Regions from separate parts of the Providencia sp. Me31A genome, predicted to be linked through region 2. Evidence: predicted binding sites of a transcription regulator. Region 2 holds the regulator's gene; each other region holds the start of a gene.

Region 1 (2,286 bases), on a different contig from region 2:
GCGATACCAATTTCTTCACTGACGCTTTTTTCTGGCTTCAGATCCGGATTACCGTGGATGATCCCTAAACCTTTTTCGGTTGAAGTCCCATAATTTGGACTGGTTTCACGTAATGTTGGCGCACGAAACGCAGAGGAAATCCCTCCTTTAATGGTGATTTCGTCAGTGAGATAATAAACCGCATAACCACGAGGGTTCCAATGATTACCATAAGACTCATGGTGGTCTAAACGCAATCCACCCGTCAATATCAGATCCTCTGTCGCCGTGAATTCATCTTCCAAGAAAAAAGCATGTTGCTCTGCGGTTAGTTTAGCATTTTCAGTTGTTGAAGCGCCTGTTGAGGAGGTGTCTTTTAATTTAGCATGTTGGAATTGACCACCGACAGTTAGGATATTGTCTGGTAGAAATGCAACCACTTTCCCATCAACCACCGTATTGGTGATTTCAGGTACGCGTGCATCATAACGATATTCCGTGACCTTAGTCGCAGGGTCTGTGATGTCTGTTTTAGTTCTTTTCTTGGTTGTTTCTTGGTAAACACTCAATTCAGTATTAAATGAGTCCCAATCACCTTTATAGGTTAAAGCGAAATGGTTACGGTCATTATGGATTTCAGAGTGTTTATTTGGTCGAGCCTTACCGTTAAACTCACTGGTTGGTGCAAGGGAATTACCCGGCTTTTCTTCTCTTTCTTGTGTTGTTCTACCCGCTTCCAATAAGAAAGTTTGGTTTTCCATTGGGGTAAAGGTCAATTTCGCCGTTAAGCTTTTATTGTCTTTCTTATGGTGGCCATCTTCGATTTTATCTTCCTGACGATAATCACCTCCACCATACAACTGTAAGCCTAGTTTATCTTTCACTAAAGGACCGGACAGGTAGAAATTACCGTCGGTTGAATTACCACTATCACTGTTTTCTTGGATAATTGCCCCTGTGGTGACGCTGCCGTGCCATTCATTGGTCACTTTCTTGGTGATGATGTTGATAACACCACCCATCGCATCAGAACCATACAGTGAGGACATAGGTCCACGGATCACCTCGATACGCTCAATCGCTTCCACTGGTGGCATAAAGCCAGCTTCAAAACCACCGCTACCATTTGGACGTGATTCGCGGCTATTTTGACGGCGACCATCAACCAGTATCAGGGTGTATTCACCGGGTAAGCCGCGAATATTAATGTCTTGCTTATTGGCTGCCCCAACAATACTGACGCCTTCAACATCTTTGACTGCGTCGGCTAAATCACGTACAGGCTTATTTTGCAATTGTTCTGCGGTGATCACTGTGACACTTGCTGGCGCATCGCGTAATTGTTGTGAGAAACCAGATGCACTGACGACCATCGTGTCTGTTTTATTATCTGCTGCTGTGGCGCTAAAAGTAGTTAAAGCCGCGCAAATACCTGCGGCAATCAGGGTGTAGTGATATTGCGGAGTCATATTTATCCCTAGTAAATATAAATGATAATGATAATCATATTGTTTGCGGATATTATCACTAAAACATGCCAAAAATAAATGATTAGCTTGCTAATTTATGGTTGATATTTGATCTCAGATAAGAATTTTCACCTATCATTTTTTCGTTCTTTTTGTCTATTTTATCAAGCTTAACGAAAAATTAAGGCTTAACTTTGATATGCGGTATTTAGCCGCATTCAAAATTACTTTAGCGCTAGCGTTTACTCAGGATATTTTAGTTATATTAAACGCATACTTTTGAGCGTCTTATCTTTTTAAGATTAAGCACTGGTAACTCTGAGAGAAATTAGCGCTCTGATGCACTAAGATGGGAAAATTCCCCAATTTTTGCTTTGTATTTATTGATAATAAATCGGCATAGAATCATTTCATCAATAACCTTCATCATAAACTGCCACGTAGATGGAAAAATAAAAATTTCATTTTTTAGTTAATTGACATTTTTAATCCGTTGGCATAGTTTCAATCAGATTTAGAACCTTATTTATTTTATCTATAAGGCACCTATCTATGCATGCATTTGCAACGACTCGATGGCAACTACTGCGTCTCGCAATAGCGATGTTTTTTACCTACATGACGGTAGGACTGCCGTTGGCTGTCATCCCATTATTTGTTTTTCAAAAACTGGGGTTTAGTGACATCTGGGTGGGGGTAGTAATTGGTGTTCAATTTTTAGCAACCTTACTAACTCGCGGGTATGCAGGGCGTCTTGCTGACCAACGTGGTGCGAAAAGAACTACATTATATGGCATGTTGGCCTGTGGGGTATCGGGTTTTTTCTGCTTACTTGCCG
Region 2 (2,286 bases):
TCACAACTTGAACAGGTTAATGAAACAATACGCAAATAGTGTCATCTTGATAAATCACACAAATTTGACAGACTTAGAAACATTTTTTCGCCAAAATAAGGCGTAAAATTCTATTTATTTTCGATCTAAGTGAACGTTAGAAGCCCATATTTACTTCTATATCCCTTAGAAAAACAAGAGGTTAATCACTTTATGGCAGTCATAGGTATTTTCTTCGGAAGTGACACTGGTAACACAGAAAATATTGCCAAGATGATCCAAGAAAGATTAGGCAAAGATGTAGCAGAAGTTCATGATATTGCGAAGTGCAGTAAAGAAGATATCGACGCTTTTGATATTCTACTTCTGGGTATTCCAACTTGGTACTACGGTGAAGCTCAATGTGATTGGGATGACTTTTTTCCAACTCTCGAAGAAATTGATTTTGAAGGTAAACTTGTCGCTTTATTTGGTTGTGGCGACCAAGAGGATTACGCAGAGTATTTCTGTGATGCGATGGGAACTATCCGCGATATTATCGAACCACGTGGTGCTGTAATTGTAGGTCACTGGCCAACGGAAGGTTACCATTTTGAGGTTTCGAAAGGCATGGCTGATGATAACCATTTTATTGGCTTAGCTATTGATGAAGACCGCCAACCTGAGTTGACTGAAGAACGTGTCGATGCATGGGTAAAACAAATCTCTGAAGAAATGTCTTTAGCTGAAATTATTGGCTAAGCAAATTTATCTTATAGATAATGGGTCACATGTAGCTCAAAATGCACCATTAGCATACGTGATCCAGTCTAAAATAATCGATAAAATATCCTAATAGGGTAGACTTACGAAAGATTATCAAAATAATGAGACAATACATGGTTTCTATTTTTATTTTCCATGCCTATAATTGTAAATCAGTTTAGAAGACAACTGGATTTATGTTAAAAATGTCTCATTATTGTTAAATTTTGATTCAAGATACAGGACAAACCCGCATGACAGACAACAATAAGGCATTGAAAAATGCTGGACTCAAAGTCACTCTTCCAAGATTAAAGATTTTGGAAGTACTTCAAGAGCCTGAGTGCCACCACGTCAGTGCGGAAGATCTCTATAAAAAGCTGATCGATATGGGCGAAGAGATCGGGTTAGCTACCGTATACCGCGTATTGAACCAGTTTGATGATGCAGGTATCGTAACCCGTCATAACTTCGAGGGTGGGAAATCTGTATTCGAATTAACTCAACAACATCATCATGACCACTTAATCTGCTTAGATTGTGGGAAAGTGATTGAGTTCACTGACGAATCTATTGAAACTCGCCAGAAAAGTATCGCCGCTCGTCATGGTATTAAATTATCTAATCATAGTTTATATTTATATGGTCATTGCGCAGATGGTGATTGCCGCGAAAGTGCGGACGCACACGAAGCAAAAGAGTAAAACACTGTCATCCCTTAGTCAAAAGGGATGAATACAAACTAAAAACCCCAGATAGAATTGCTATCTGGGGTTTTCTTTTTGCAATGCTTAATGTTATTTCTTTTTTATAGTGATATTCCTAGAGGTATGCTTAACTGTTTCATTTTTATTGTTAATTTATTGTCTTAATAGCAATAACATTGAAGTTCTATATAATAAGTTGCAATTCAATTTAGATCCTTTATATTATTTTACTGATAAATTTATTGCCACTCTATTCTAGAGTATTATTTGAATATCATGGTGATATATAAACAGCACCGATGATGACTTCCTCAATTTATAACATATGAATATATATAAATTTATCTCATTAACTCACCATAAGTGTATTAACCCAAATTAATCATACTTGGTAAAATGTAATAAAACGTAAATTTACAACTTTAGAGCGTGCATAATTATTTAGATTAAACTGATTTTTTTGTAATTTGTAAGAGATTAACTGATGAAAAAAATATACCTTTTTATTAACATTAGTTTTTTCTTCTGGTTTCTTACTTTAATAGGATGGTTTTTCAATTACGCAACCATCACCTTGTTTTCATTTATATTATCAATTTTGTTCTTGATCTTATACTTCAATCAAAAAAAGGTAGGTAACATGTTCACCAAAAGACAAAACAAGCCAGCTCCAGAGATAAACATACAACCAACAGCTAGTGAGCCTGAAATTATTGCGAAAACAGCTAAGATAGAAGAACAAGTTACCACCGCCACTGTCAGTGAAGAAAAGACCAATACGGTGATCTCAAGAGATGTTATTTTTGAAGGAAACATTACTTCTAATGAGCAAGTACATATTTATGGTAAAGTCATT
Region 3 (2,286 bases), on a different contig from region 2:
GGACGCAGAGCAAGTACGGGGCGTGGTTATTTAGACCAAGCGAAAGGGCGCAGGAATATTACCATTGTGACGCATGCGACAACAGACGTAATTGAGTTCGAGGGTAAAACAGCAGTTGGTGTGAAATATTACCACGCTCAAAGTAAGACACCTACAGTGGTGAAAGCTCGTAAAGAAGTTTTATTGTGTGCGGGAGCAATAGCTTCACCGCAAATATTACAGCGTTCTGGGGTGGGGCCTGAAGATGTTTTAGCTGAGTTTAATATTCCGGCAGTTCATGTTTTACCCGGTGTAGGGCAAAATTTACAAGATCATCTTGAAATGTATTTGCAGTATGAATGTAAACAACCGGTTTCATTGTACCCAGCCTTAAAATGGTTTAATCAACCCATGATTGGCGCAAAGTGGTTATTTAACGGGACAGGGATCGGTGCCAGTAATCAGTTTGAGGCAGGGGGATTTATTCGAACAAGTAATAAATTTGCTTGGCCAAATATTCAGTTTCATTTTTTACCTGTTGCAATTAATTATAATGGTAGCAATGCAGTGAACCAACATGGTTTCCAAGCGCATGTAGGGTCAATGCGTTCCCCTAGCCGTGGGCGTGTTCGCTTGAAATCGCGAGACCCAAGGCAACACCCAAGTATTTTATTTAACTATATGTCATCAGAACAAGATTGGGAGGAGTTCCGCGCTGCTATCCGTATTACTCGCGAAATTATGGCCCAACCCGCGCTTGCCCCTTATCGTGGGGAAGAGATAAGCCCAGGGAAGCACATCAATACGGATGAAGAGCTGGATGCATTTGTTCGGGATAGAGCGGAAACTGCTTTTCATCCATGTGGGACATGTAAAATGGGGAATGATGACATGGCTGTGGTTGATGGCGCAGGGCGAGTACATGGAATTGAAAATCTCCGTGTGATTGATGCTTCAATTATGCCATTGATAATCACAGGTAATTTAAATGCTACCACGATTATGATGGCAGAAAAAATAGCAGATAAAATACGTAACAGACCACCATTAGCAGCAAGTCAAGCGGCCTATTATATCGCTGGAGAGACACCCGTTAGGACTAGACCCAATAGTCAGTAATATTTAAGCCTTATTCTTTTAATTACTTTAAAAGCGGTTGATATTTATACAACCGCTTTTTTTATGGCATTAGAAAAGATAAAGAGATAATAAACAATAGTGATATTAATGATAATGCAAATGATTTTCATTATAATCTTGATCATTATTATCATTGGTGTATATTTCAGGGCAGCTTATTTACTAGAGGAGAAATAGACCTTAACCCATTCAATAAATAAGGCTTTTAGTATTAGTTATCGCCATAGTATTGCACTTAAATCCAATTTTAAATTCACGAATTAAAGTATGGCAGGGATAATTTAATCTTGCTGGTACGATATTTCATCATTTCTATAAAATATTCATTAATTAATGAAGGCATTACTTAAATGATATTTCAAAATAAAAATATAATTAGCTTACTTGTTATATGTTCTTCAAGCACAGCATTAGCGGATGAAACACACACAACACCTCAGAAAGATAAGCTTCTCGTTACAGCCAGCAAAATAAAGTCAAATAGCAAGCAAATAGACACGAAAGATATTTCAACGGTCAGAGGGACAACCAACTCAGATATATTTGCCAATGAAACTTCTCTGCAAGTGAATAATGCGAGAAATGAAGCAGGGGCACTGGATATTGGTATTCGTGGTCTGCAAGGTAATGGTCGAGTACCAGTTATTATTGATGGTAGCTTGCAATCAACCAATACATGGCGTGGTTATCAAGGTAGTACAGATAGAACTTATATTGACATGGATTTAGTCGATACGATTAATATCGAAAAAGGGGCCTCGATGAGTAAGTTCTCAGGAGGGGCTATCGGTGGTACAGTAAAATTAAAAACATTATCAGCGAACAGTATTATTCCTCAAGGGGATCAATTTGGCTTCTTATTCAAGGGGAACATTTATAACAACAACCGTCGTCCTTCTATTGCTTCAGAAGAACGGGGCGAATCACAATATCGGTTATCCGATGGCGTTAAGAACTCCCATTTTAATAATGGTTCAGTAACGACTGGGGTTGCTTATCGTAATGACAAATTTGATGTGTTAATTGCACATAGTAATAGGAAGCAAGGCAACTTTTTTGCAGGTAAAAATGGCTATCATAAATATTCTAATACGGATGCGCCGATAAAACCGGGGCAAGAAGTGGTTAATACTAGCTATGAAAGCCAATCCACATTACTAAAGACGA

The links. Region 2 encodes Fur, which represses iron uptake genes when iron is present. Its sites were predicted from a motif close to ATAATAATGAGAACNACTATCAA; they were not measured.
Region 1: a site for Fur is predicted at 1,464-1,486, ahead of ACLPIE_RS15995 (TonB-dependent receptor domain-containing protein). Genes of this name have one in related genera too.
Region 3: a site for Fur is predicted at 1,207-1,229, ahead of ACLPIE_RS04700 (TonB-dependent receptor domain-containing protein). Genes of this name have one in related genera too.

Annotation. Positions count from the first base shown of each region.
Region 1 is NZ_JBKQGZ010000019.1:47,134-49,419, forward strand. It holds gene ACLPIE_RS15995 (TonB-dependent receptor domain-containing protein) at 1-1,448, opposite strand, end outside; gene ACLPIE_RS16000 (MFS transporter) at 2,001-2,286, shown strand, end outside.
Region 2 is NZ_JBKQGZ010000007.1:79,162-81,447, reverse strand. It holds gene ybfE (LexA regulated protein) at 1-39, shown strand, start outside; gene fldA (flavodoxin FldA) at 193-720, shown strand; gene fur (ferric iron uptake transcriptional regulator) at 978-1,427, shown strand; gene ACLPIE_RS07305 (bactofilin family protein) at 2,071-2,286, shown strand, end outside.
Region 3 is NZ_JBKQGZ010000004.1:153,413-155,698, reverse strand. It holds gene betA (choline dehydrogenase) at 1-1,098, shown strand, start outside; gene ACLPIE_RS04700 (TonB-dependent receptor domain-containing protein) at 1,470-2,286, shown strand, end outside.